DNA from 3 places in the Nostoc sp. DSM 114161 genome. Region 1 is predicted to be linked to each of the others. Evidence: predicted binding sites of a transcription regulator. Region 1 holds the regulator's gene; each other region holds the start of a gene.
What was found. Region 1 encodes HrcA, which represses chaperone genes, less so after heat shock. Its sites were predicted from a motif close to TTAGCACTCNNGANTCNNGAGTGCTAA; they were not measured.

Region 1 (4,391 bases):
TCAACATTTAAGTTTGCCCCAGCTAAGGCTCGTTTGGAAAATAACAACTCGACAAACTCGCGAGTTTTTTCCGGTTCCTTGGTTGCAAGTGCCAAAAGATACCCTGGCTGCTGTCCATTTTCTGGGTCGCGATCGATATCTAGGGTCGTGATAGCCAGTGTAATTTCGTTACCTAGCCAGGGTTTAATATCTTGTTGATAATCGATGCCACTCTTAGCTAAGAAACTAGTTTTGAGTTTAGATAGTTCCCCTTCACGCTCAAACGCTTGCAAATTATCAGGATTTGTCAGTAATGACACTATTACAGGGGAAAGTTTTGATACGAATATTGTTGCACCAGGCTGGGAGTTAGGGGCAATGAGGCTAGCCGGATTTTTAGGAAAAAACCAGTAGAAGCCTGCGATCGCAATGGCTAACACTGCGATCGCACCAGCTATGATAAAACCGATGAATGGGCGTTGTCTATTCACATTAAACCTATTAAAAAAGATAGTTCACAGCCATTTAAGCAGAAACCCTAGCCCATTGATGAAGAGGACGCCCAGGGACATAAATCACCAAAAAAGCTAAGAATCCAAATTTCGCTATCTGTCCGTACCTTTTATATTCCAATATTCCTGCATTCTTCTTTTAAGCTAATACGCATTTAACTTGCATATTGTTGATTTTGGAGAAAAAGCCTCAATCCTTCTCCCCTGCCCCTCTGCTCAAGAGCTATCTAAATGTGCAAATTAGGTGCTTAACAGCTTATCCTCGTGTCCCCGCGTCCTATCCTAGAGGAGTATTCTTGGGAATCAATGCTCATGCCAAGGCAGAGATTTTCTGTCAACATTAAGTAAATTACAATTGTCCACAAAAATTTCATGACAGAGAACTCTTTTAGTCAGCCCATTGCCCACATAAGTGTAGAGGAACTAGCACAACGTCTTGCTTCAGGCGATTCAAGCATACAGCTAGTAGATGTACGCGAACCACAAGAATTGGCGATCGCTAGAATTGAGGGCTTTGTTAATTTACCCTTAAGTGAATTTCCCGAATGGGGAGATCGAGTACCTACTCTCTTCAATCCGCAAGCTGAAACACTTGTGCTTTGTCACCACGGTATCCGTTCTGCTCAGATGTGTCAGTGGTTAATTGCTCAAGGATTCACCAACGTACAAAATATTTCAGGCGGTATTGATGCCTACTCTAAATTAGTAGACTCTTCAATTCCCCAGTATTAACTTTTGAACTTATAGATTACTTCAGATGGGACTTACTCTTCCATCTAGCTTTTGCTATTGTCAAATCAGTCGTCAATCCATTTGGGACTTTATATAGGGTAGACATTATGTCAGTTTTTTAAGCCCTAATATAGCAGCGATGACCCAAAAAATACGTATTCGATAATACTGTTCGCAATATTATACTTGTGCAAAAATACGGTTATAAAGCTATGAACTTGTAGATTAAGATAGTCGCTCTTTATAGCAAAAAATGAAGTTATGTTTGCAGCATTTCAACCGTGTTCTACGCAGACCTCAAAAATATCTATCACAATATAATTGTATAATCTATTAAATTAATTAATTATTAATAATCTTTGTTTAGGATCGAATCCTCAAATTTTTTTTCAAGTTTGATTAAAATTTGCACTCGGCAAAGCATACCCTATGGAAGTCCAGTTGACAAATCGGCAACAGCATATACTTTGGGCTACGGTACGTCACTACATTGCCACGGCAGAGCCTGTTGGTTCAAAGGCTTTGATCGAGGAGTACGATTTGGGTGTTAGCTCAGCAACAATTCGCAACGTTATGGGTGTTTTAGAAAAGTCTGGGTTACTTTACCAACCGCACACCTCTGCCGGACGAGTACCTTCAGACTCCGGATATCGCATTTATGTTGACCAGCTAATTACACCTTTTCTTCGAGACGCCACGCGAACAGAAACTTTAGCAAAAGAAGTAGAGGTGGCGTTGCAAAAGCGCCTACATTGGGAAAATTGGAGTTTAGAAACTTTACTCCAAGGAGCTGCACAAATTTTAGCAACCTTGAGTGGCTGCATTAGCTTGATTACCATGCCTCAAACCACTACGGCGTTAGTGCGACATCTACAATTAGTGCAAATTGAAGCCGGAAAAATCATGCTGATTGTAGTGACTGATGGTTATGAAACACATTCCAAATTGATGGATTTGTCGCCAGTACCAGAGGAAACACAACGCGAATCAGAAGTAATAGATCGCGAATTGCAAATTGTTTCCAACTTTTTGAATAGTCACTTACGAGGGCGGAGTTTGTTGGAATTAGCCTCTCTCGACTGGAGTCAATTAGATCGAGAATTCCAACGCTACGGTGAATTTCTCAAAACTTCAGTTGCGGAATTAACTCGCCGCACTTTTGCGCCCACTGCCACACAAATTATGGTTAGAGGCGTTGCAGAAGTTTTGCGTCAGCCGGAATTTTCACAATCACAGCAAGTGCAAACAATTATCCACCTGCTGGAAGAAGAACAAGACCAGCTATGGCGATTAATATTTGAGGAACCAGAGCCAGAAGATTTAGGGAAATCAAAGGTAACGGTTCGCATTGGTGCAGAAAATCCCTTAGAACCGATACGTACTTGTAGCTTGATTTCTTCCACCTATCGCCGAGGCTCAATACCAGTAGGAAGCGTAGGAGTTTTGGGGCCTACGCGGCTAGATTATGAAAGTGCGATCGCTGTTGTAGCTGCTGCTGCTGATTACCTTTCAGAAGCTTTCAGTTAAATTACACAGATTATGGTCAGAAAAATTGCCTTTGGGTTACTGTGGTTGGGATTGATTGTTTATGCATTTTTTCTTTCTCCTCCTCAACAACCAGGCACATTCGAGTTGATTAAAAACCTTTCTCTTGCCCAATGGCAGGGTATAAATCCATTAATAATAGCCCTATTCAATCTGATGGGCGTTTGGCCTATTATTTACAGCGCAGTAGTCTTTATCGATGGTAGAGGGCAAAAAATACCTGCTTGGCTATTTGCGATACCTTCTTTTGCGGTTGGTGCTTTTGCCATACTGCCCTACCTAGCTCTTAGGGAACCAAATCAAAAGTTTATCGGTCAAAAGACTACTTTCGTCAAGCTGCTAGATTCTCGCGTAACTGGTTTTGTTCTCACCGTAGCTGCCTTTATTTTAGTTGCCTATGGTTTAACTGGAGCAGATTGGACAGACTTTATCCAACAGTGGCAAACTAGCCGCTTCATCCATATAATGAGCCTAGATTTCTGTTTACTTTGCCTATTATTTCCCACATTAGTAGGAGATGATATGGCGCGTCGTGGTTGGGAAAATCCTCAAATACCTTGGCTAACAGCGTTAATACCCTTATTCGGGCCATTGATTTACCTATGTGTGCGTCCGCCTCTACCAGAAGTTGGTGCAGAGACTATACCCACTAAGCAACCAACCCCGAATTAAACAACTCGTAAACAAATTTAAGGCTTTCTATGCGTCTGGCGTATCCGTGCATCAGAGCATAATCATCATTTAAATGCTTTTTAAGCAGCTATTATTGCAACAGTTGACAAGTAGATTAAAACAGAAGCTAATTGTCAAACTCATATACCAAGCGACTTTTAAGTCTGTTTTTCATTGGCTGCTCTTCGGTACACATAGGAATTGAGTTAAACCTGCAATTTTTCACTACGCTGGGGGTGCGTAAATTCTAACAGGGCTTACGCAAAAATAGCCAACTTCGCTTAATTTATCGAACCGCCAAGACGCCTTCTCTACGAGAGGCTTCCGCCAACGCGTTCGCGTAGCGTCTCGTAGAGAAGAACGCCAAGAGTTCGTAGAGTTTGCGTAAGTCCTATCTAAGAAAAAATTTTTTCTCAAAATACTTTACAAAACTCAATATTATGTTTTAAGATATGTAACAAGGTAGTCAAACCTACCTAATTAATTTCCACATAAACAACCGCACTTATAAAACAATGACAGCAACCATTCAACGTCGCGAAAGCGCCAACGTATGGGAGCGGTTTGCAAACTGGATTACCAGCACCAACAACCGCCTGTACATCGGCTGGTTCGGCGTCCTAATGATCCCCACCCTGCTAGCCGCCACCGCCTGCTTCGTAATCGCCTTCATCGCAGCACCACCAGTAGACATCGATGGTATCCGCGAACCAGTAGCAGGTTCATTACTCTACGGAAACAACATCATCTCCGGTGCAGTAGTACCTTCTTCTAACGCAATTGGTTTGCACTTCTACCCAATTTGGGAAGCAGCATCTTTAGATGAATGGCTCTACAACGGCGGCCCTTACCAGTTGGTAATCTTCCACTTCCTAATCGGCGTATTCTGCTACTTAGGTCGTGAGTGGGAACTATCTTACCGCTTGGGAATGCGTCCTTGGATCTGCCTAG
Region 2 (4,391 bases), 3.6 Mb from region 1:
GGTTTAACTATTACTTCCTCTTCTAATTCTTCGATGCGCTCGCCATAAAGTTCTAACACTGGGAAATAGCCATCAATAATGGCATCTAACAGAGCATAAGCTAAATAATCAGCTTTTTGATTGCGGATGATACCTTTGCCTTTTTCAATTCGCGATCGCACTGCTTCAAAGCAATCATGCTCTGGTTCTTCTTGGACTGTCAGCAAATAATTTTTACCCAAAATTAAACTTACTTGTTCGCTATAAAAACCACATGTTTTTTCCTTTGGCACTACCATGCGAGAAATGAAAAGCAATTGGTCTTCATAATCCTCTGTTTTCGGACGCTCCGGTACATTGACTACATCTTCTAAAACAAGAGGATGTAAATCAAAAACTCGACCCAATCTTTGTAATATATCTCGACTACCTAAACCTTGTACGTCTACCCAAGAAACGCTGTCCATCTCTAAATACGGAATACATTCTTCTGGAGTTGCTATTTGTTCGCGAATAAAATTTGTCTGGCTATAATCAATCAAGAAAATTATTGGCGGTGGAGCGTCTGCATCAATAAAAATCGTTCCTGGCACAGTTCCAGGTTGGTGATGAAACTCATCTTCAAATACCTTTGTTACTGCTTTTAGAGCGCGGCGCAATTTTGGTGGCATGAAATATTACCTAATAGTCATTAGTCATTAGTCATTAGTCATTAGTCATTGGTCATTAGTAAATGACGGAGGGCAAATGACATACACGTTATTTTACAAAAATTAATAAAAAAATGGTGATTTCTAAATTCTGTAATTATTTACGTAGCTAATTTAAGCATCAACATTTTGTTAGTAGTCAGTCATATTTACATCTAATTACTGAAAACTTGCATAATTAAATACCAATTTGCAATCAAAATGCGACAGATCTGTGGGTAGGGGCGTACAGCTGTACGCCCTTACAGCCGATTCATGTGTCGCAAATATTTTTGAAAATGGTATGAATTTATTTACTTTCAGTGAGTTACCAGCAATAGAGATAACATATTGCTTCTGAATCAGCAATGGTATAAAAAAACAGTTTGCCTTGACAAGACAAACTGCTTCAAAAATATTTATCTTAATATCCGGGAGCAGAGCCAGAGACATTTCCAGCTCTACTTCTGAATTGGTGGATTCTGGATTCTCTGGGTAAGCAGAGCTTAGAACATGCCGCCCATGCCGCCCATGCCGCCCATACCACCCATGCCGCCCATACCGCCCATGTCAGGAGCAGCAGCGGCTTTCTTTTCGGGTTTTTCAACAACGATCGCTTCGGTGGTTAAGACTAAGCCAGCAATGGAACCAGCGTTTTGTATAGCGGAACGCACGACTTTAGCGGGGTCAATAATGCCAGCTGCGATCAAATCTTCAAATTCGCCAGTAGCGGCGTTGTAACCAATGTTAAATTCGGTATCCCGGACTTTAGAGACAACCACAGAACCTTCTGCGCCAGCGTTGTCTGCTATTTGACGCAAAGGAGCTTCTAATGCTTTTTGAACAATCTCAGCCCCAATTTTTTCTTCTGCTTCCAGGCTGTTTTTAATTGCTTCTGCTGCCTTAGCTAAGTGAATCAGGGTGGTTCCACCGCCAGGAACAATGCCTTCTTCCACAGCTGCTTTGGTGGCGTTGAGGGCGTCTTCGATTCGCAATTTGCGGTCTTTGAGTTCGGTTTCTGTGGCTGCACCCACTTTAATCACTGCCACGCCGCCAGCTAGCTTAGCGATGCGTTCCTGGAGTTTTTCTTTATCGTAGTCAGAATCGCTGGCGTCCAACTGGCGGCGAATTTGACCAATGCGCTTTTGCACCTCTGGCTTGCTGTCACTACCAGCGACAATTGTAGTGTTTTCTTTATCGATACTGATTTTGCGAGCAGTTCCCAACGTTTCTAAAGAAGCAGTGTCTAAGCTTAAGCCGATTTCTTCAGAAATCAATTGTCCGTCGGTGAGAATGGCAATATCTTCTAGCAAAGCTTTGCGGCGATCGCCGAAACCAGGGGCTTTGATGGCAGCTACGGTAAGTACGCCCCGCGCTTTGTTCACAACCAAAGTTGCTAAGGCGTCTCCTTCCACATCTTCAGCGATAATCAACAAAGGCTGACCGGAACGAGCGACTTTTTCCAACACCGGCACTAAATCCTGGATGCTGCTGATTTTTTTATCAGTAATCAGGATGCGGGCGTTTTCAAATTCGACGATTTGCCGTTCGTTGTTGGTGACGAAGTAGGGAGAAATATAACCTCGATCGATCTGCATCCCTTCAACTACTTCGAGTTCAGTCGTCAGGGATTTCGATTCTTCAACGGTAATGACACCATCTTTGGTGACTTTTTCCATTGCTTGGGCTAGCATATTGCCAACTTCTTCGTCGTTACCGGCTGAGACAGTGGCAACTTGAGCGATCGCACTTCCTTCTACAGGCTTAGCTATCTTGGCAATTTCTTCTACCAACGCCTCGACAGTCTTGTCGATCCCGCGCTTTAAGCTCACAGGGTTACTACCAGCCGCAACGTTCTTCAGGCCTTCCCGAATCAAAGCCTGTGCCAGAACCGTAGCAGTTGTAGTGCCATCCCCAGCAACATCTTTAGTTTTTGATGCTACTTCCTGGATGAGTCTTGCACCTGTATTTTCCAAAGGATCTTCTAATTCAATTTCCTTGGCAACAGTGATACCATCGTTGACAATTTGAGGTGCGCCAAATTTTTTTTCTAAAAGGACGTTGCGACCTTTGGGCCCCAAGGTGATTTTTACGGCATCGGCAAGGGCGTTAACACCCCTTTCTAGAGCTCGCCGCGATTCCTCGTCAAATGCAATAATTTTCGCCATGTTTTATTTCTCAAGCGCTTCCATTAGACAATTTAGCACTCACAGGTCAAGAGTGCTAATGTCTCCAGCAAGTCAAGTTACAAAATGAAAAATTGATTAATATACAGGTGATCCTCATATTAAATACTGGCAGTAATGCTTGAATTGGGAGATGAACCTAGACAACTCCCTTAAATCCCTTGGTATTGCCGACCCTAGCGGCACCGGCTGGTTGGCAGTAGTATTTACGTTCCTCTTAGCTTGGCTTGTAACCTGGCGTTTAATTCCCACTGTACGCAAATTCGCCTTGCGAGTAGGTTGGGCAGACCAACCCAACGCACGGCGGCTCAACCGAGAACCTTTGCCCAATGCAGGAGGGCTAGCTATCTACGCGGGCGTAATTGCCGCGCTAGTATTAGCCAGTCTTTTACGACCTATCGAACTCCAAAACGTATTGGCTCAGGTACTAACTATTCTGTTGGGGGGTTCAATATTAGTCCTAGTGGGCTTTATTGACGATCAGTTCGGTTTACCGCCCTCCGTTCGTTTGTGGGCACAAATTGTCACCGCACTCTTACTCGTAGCTAACGGCATCAGTGTCAAAGTACTATTTGGCACACCCATCGACTCGCTTTTATCCATGTGCCTGACAGTACTATGGGTAGTAGGGATTACCAACGCCATCAATTTGATGGATGGGATGGATGGTTTGGCGGGAGGAATCAGCTTTATTACCGCCATGAGTTTGTTAGGGGTTGCAGCCCAATTTAACAACCGTGCAGCGGCAATTTTAGTTTTGGCAGCCTTGGGGGGTGCGGCACTGGGCTTTTTACGCCACAACTTCCATCCGTCAAGGATTATTATGGGTGATGCTGGAGCATACTTTTTCGGCTATGTCTTGGCAGCAACTAGTATTTTAGGCAAACTGCAACAAAACACAGTCTACGCCCTTGTACCCACGGTTTTATTTCTGCTGTTGCCCGTGCTGGATACTACTCAAGTATTTGTACGGCGGCTATTAGCAGGAAATAACCCCCTAAGCACTCCTGGCAAAGACCATTTACACCACCGCTTGCTAGCTTGGGGACTCTCCCAACGTCATGCAGCATTGACCTTGTGGGGAATTACTTTGCTTTGCAATTTGCTAGCAATGAGAATACAAGGTATGACTTTCGCTGTAATGTTAGCTACCGCCAGTAGTATTATTATTCTTTTGGGCTTCACCGTGTGGCAAAGGGTACGTCAACAACATTAGTACACTTTCGCGAATATAAGGAATTTTAAAAAATAAAATCCTCAGTGATTAGAAATAATAATCATTGTAGAGTGTGGGAAGTCAAGGTTGTCTATATCAGCCGTGACTTCTTTTTTTCAGGACTTACGCAAAAGCTCTCTGAAACTCTTATAACTTCGTGCCCTACCCTGCGGTCTCAATGTGTAAATTAAATGCTTAACAGATTATTACTTGTGGGCTGGGTGTTGTAATAGTAGCCATACTATGTCTATTCTCTGTATAGGTAAGTAAAAGAAAATTTCGATCTCAAGAAACCTGAGATTGTTAGTTACCAGAGTTATC
Region 3 (4,391 bases), 200 kb from region 1:
AGGTTTTATTTGTATAGAGGGGTATTTTATCAAGCGATGAATGAAAACTAAGATTTTTGAATTTCTTGTTGTAAAACTTGAATTTGCTCAATAGATAATTCAGTAACTTGAGCAATTTGTTCTAAGCTCATTCCAATTCGCAACAAATTTAAAGCCAACTTTCTTATTGTTTCTGTTTTACCTTTGGCTTTGCCTTCTTCTAGGATTTGTTGATAAATGACTGATTCGCGCATCATCTCACTCCTTAAAATCTTGTTAATTACATTTTTATTTAACACCAAGCCTGCTAGAATACCACTGGCGGCAGCTATGTTTCTTTGTAGCTGGCGATCGCTAATCACTTCAACTGCTTTTTCATCTTGCTTAACCCAACCTAAGTTTACGAACAACAGCCTACACGCTTTAATTTAATGTCTAAAAGTTTGGAAAGAGAATTTATCAGTTTCCAAATCCATATAAAAAAGCAGAGGCACAACGTTCGTTGTACCCCTAAAGATTGTTGATATTTAATTAGATTTAAGATAAATATAAAAGAAGTATTTAACTAGTTGCTACTATAATATGAGCAATTCTTCATCTTTATCTAGATTCCTGGTTTGCATTGAGTATCGAATAGGAACCTAGAATAGCAATTACAGATATTTTAAATAATAGATGCACCTAAACTCTGATTCCGGTTCGCATTCCCAAAGATTTGAATGAGGTAACCAGGCATTTCACACTGGTTTTTCACTATTGCTTCATAATTATTATTGCTCTGCTGAGGTAAGCGCAAACATACCAAAATACAGTTGTTTCGACTTTGAACTACGATGAACAACTTACCAGATAAAAAGCGCTTTAACCTTGCTAGATGAACTGGATTTATAAAATTTGCATCAACCCAATCCTGAGGAAGATGGCTAGTAAATTTAGTTAGAAGTTAGGAGTTAGGAGTTAAAAAATTCATAACTCTTAACTTTTAACTCCTAACTGGATTTATGCCATTTGATTTTCAATCGCCCACCGCGCTAGTTCAGTGCGGTTGTGGAGATTGGTTTTGCCCAACATGTTGGACACATGGCTTTCAACTGTACGCTGACTAACGTTGAGTTCTTCAGCAATTTCTCGGTTAGCTAAACCCCTAGCAACAAACTGGACTACTTTCAGTTCAGTTGGGGTTAACTGCACATCAAAGGGAACTTGGATGCGGGAACCGTTTTCGCCTCCTTTTGCTTGGTGTTCTTTCCAACGGATAGTTTGCTTCAGCGAGGACTCAACTTGGGCTACGAGTTCTTCTGGTTCAAAGGGCTTGACCATATAAACATCAGCACCTTTGTTTAGACCTTTAACTCGGTCTGCACTTTGTCCTTTTGCTGAAAGGAAAAGAACTGGAATCCAACTGGTGCGTTCGTTTTGCCGGACTTGTTCCACAAAAGTATATCCGTCCATTTCCGGCATCATCACATCGCAGATGATCATGTCTGGAACATCTTGCTCTAAAATTTCCAGAGCTTCGCGTCCATTTTCGGCGGTGATGACTTCATATCCTCGGAATTCTAAGTAATCCTTCACCAGCAAGATGAGGTTAGGGTCATCATCAATCAATAGAAGTCGTTTGTGATCTTTCATGCTGGGCTCTTTCATAGCAGTGGCACTTGTCGCGCTTCGGTCCATCAAAGTCTTGAATATTTATCCTCTATGGTGGTTTATGTGAGATGTTGTCCTTTTGCCTACTTAACTTGCCTTTGCTGTCTCAAGTCTCAAAAATGCCGAGCACTTTCAAGAGACTACTAGCTCGATAGCAAAAGTCCAGCAAGGATACGTATAGCAGTAGTATCTATAATGCGCTATTATATATCGCTTTGAAAGGGGCGGGGTAAAAAACACTGATAAAATAATAATCCTTCTGACTCACTAGTTAAGTATTGGCTTAAAGATGACCCTACCTCAAAACCAACCCGCACTTTCTAAAAGCTTACTGCTATAACATATCCTTGCGCTGTTAAGCCTCTATGAGATGTTAACAAGAAACTAGGGAAGTTTCTGGCAAAAGATGGGTTAAAAATGCATATTCTTCAACCACCATTATGCCTATTAAGTGTTCTTGAACGATCCGCTCAATAACTTCCGAGTTTGCTTGGCGATACCAGACGCCATCAGGATAGACCACCATTATGAGTCCAGAACCACAAACCTGCAAGCAATTGGTTTTAGTTTTAAAAACGCAAATGGGATGACTTGCTTGCGGCTTGTCGAGTTTTAGCTCTTTAAGTCGCTCTTTTAAGTACTCCCAAGATTCCAAACTGGCTGGTTTTGAACAGCAGTTAGGGCTTGTTTGGTCAGCACAAATAAAAATATGTTGCTGAATTTTTGGCACTCCTGAACTTTCTACACAATTACTCAGGGCTTTATGTTCAAGAGGCTTGGTGGTTTTCGGGATTTGATGGCTTTTCTGGATCACTTTATTGTTACTCATCGAGCGGCTCCCTGATTACAGTTCTATAACAATTTCCAAGCTTTGCAAATAAAGTTTACTGAGATGGGGAATGGGGCATTGGGGATTGGGCATTGGGCAAACAGGGAGTTAGGAGTTAGGAGTTAATAATTATTCTCCCTATCTCGTCATCTCCCATGCCCTATTCCCTATAAAAATATTCGTAGCTTCCGGAACAGAACCCGAAGGATAAAAATAATTAAGCATTTATACTTAAGTACACCCCAGCGATTCTAGTTCGGGAACCCGTACTTAAGAAATTCTTGCCATTGGACGCTGCTTTTGGGTAGATTAGCACTCAGGAGTTGAGAGTGCTAACTCTGGAGAAAATCATATGGCAGCAATATCTCTAACCGTTTCTACAGTAAAACCTTTGGGCGATCGCGTTTTCGTAAAAGTGAGCGCCTCTGAAGAAAAGACCGCAGGTGGTCTGTATTTGCCCGATACCGCCAAAGAAAAGCCCCAAGTAGGCGAAGTAGTCGCCCTTGGCCCTGGCAAGCGTAATGACGACGGTAGCCGTCAAGAATTGGAAATTAAAGTCGGTGATAAGGTTCTGTACTCTAAGTACGCCGGTACTGATATCAAACTCGGTACTGAAGAATATGTACTGCTTTCTGAAAAAGATATTTTAGCAGTCGTTATCTAACAGGCGAGTGGGGAATAGGGGATGGGAAATAGGAAAGAGTTTTCCCGATGCCCAATGCCCTGTTTGGCCAATGCCCAATTCAAAAAAAATTGACTTACTCCTTGGATTTAGATATTTATGGCAAAGCGCATTATCTACAACGAAAACGCCCGTCGCGCCCTTGAGCGAGGCATTGATATCCTGGCTGAGGCTGTAGCTGTTACCCTTGGCCCCAAAGGTCGGAACGTTGTCCTAGAAAAGAAATTTGGCGCACCGCAAATTGTTAACGACGGTGTAACCATCGCCAAAGAAATCGAATTAGAAGACCACATTGAAAACACTGGTGTAGCTCTGATTCGTCAAGCTGCTTCTAAGACCAACGATGCTGCGGGCGATGGCACCACCACTGCCACCGTTTTAGCTCATGCGATTGTCAAAGAAGGCTTGCGGAACGTTGCGGCTGGTGCTAATGCGATTTTGTTGAAGCGCGGTATTGATAAAGCTACCAGCTACCTCGTAGATAAAATTGCTGAACACGCCCGTCCGGTGGAAGATTCCAAAGCTATTGCCCAAGTTGGTGCAATCTCGGCTGGTAACGACGAAGAAGTCGGCCAAATGATTGCCCAAGCTATGGACAAGGTGGGCAAGGAAGGCGTAATTTCCCTAGAAGAAGGGAAATCTATGACCACCGAGTTGGAAATTACAGAAGGGATGCGCTTTGATAAGGGCTATATCTCTCCTTATTTTGCCACCGACCCAGAACGGATGGAAGCGGTTTTCGACGAGCCTTTCCTCCTGTTGACCGATAAGAAAATTGCTTTGGTGCAAGACCTCGTACCAGTATTAGAGCAAGTAGCTCGTGCTGGTCGTCCTTTGGTGATTATTGCTGAAGATATCGAAAAAGAAGCTTTGGCAACCTTGGTTGTAAACCGTTTGCGCGGTGTACTGAATGTTGCTGCTGTTAAGGCTCCTGGCTTTGGCGATCGCCGCAAAGCTATGCTAGAAGATATCGCTGTATTAACTGGCGGTCAATTAGTCACCGAAGATGCTGGTTTGAAGCTTGATAACACCAAGTTAGATAGCTTGGGTAAAGCTCGCCGTATCACCATCACCAAGGACAACACCACAATTGTTGCCGAAGGTAACGAAGCTGGAGTTAAAGCTCGTGTAGAACAAATTCGTCGTCAAATCGAAGAAACCGAATCTTCCTACGACAAAGAAAAACTGCAAGAGCGTCTTGCTAAACTTTCCGGCGGTGTCGCTGTGGTGAAAGTGGGAGCAGCCACCGAA

Region 2: a site for HrcA is predicted at 2,869-2,895, ahead of groL (chaperonin GroEL). Genes of this name have one in related genera too.
Region 3: a site for HrcA is predicted at 2,768-2,794, ahead of groES (co-chaperone GroES). Genes of this name have one in related genera too.

Annotation. Positions count from the first base shown of each region.
Region 1 is NZ_CP195141.1:649,672-654,062, reverse strand. Features, by position in the region: gene NSTC745_RS02925 (DUF3352 domain-containing protein) at 1-470, opposite strand, end outside; gene NSTC745_RS02920 (rhodanese-like domain-containing protein) at 864-1,223, shown strand; gene hrcA (heat-inducible transcriptional repressor HrcA) at 1,653-2,750, shown strand; gene NSTC745_RS02910 (DUF2834 domain-containing protein) at 2,763-3,440, shown strand; gene psbA (photosystem II q(b) protein) at 3,956-4,391, shown strand, end outside.
Region 2 is NZ_CP195141.1:5,766,913-5,771,303, reverse strand. Features, by position in the region: gene corA (magnesium/cobalt transporter CorA) at 1-650, opposite strand, end outside; gene groL (chaperonin GroEL) at 1,175-2,836, opposite strand; gene NSTC745_RS24510 (MraY family glycosyltransferase) at 2,988-4,070, shown strand.
Region 3 is NZ_CP195141.1:449,918-454,308, reverse strand. Features, by position in the region: gene NSTC745_RS02065 (hypothetical protein) at 48-389, opposite strand; gene NSTC745_RS02060 (response regulator transcription factor) at 979-1,656, opposite strand; gene NSTC745_RS02055 ((2Fe-2S) ferredoxin domain-containing protein) at 2,003-2,458, opposite strand; gene groES (co-chaperone GroES) at 2,811-3,122, shown strand; gene groL (chaperonin GroEL) at 3,240-4,391, shown strand, end outside.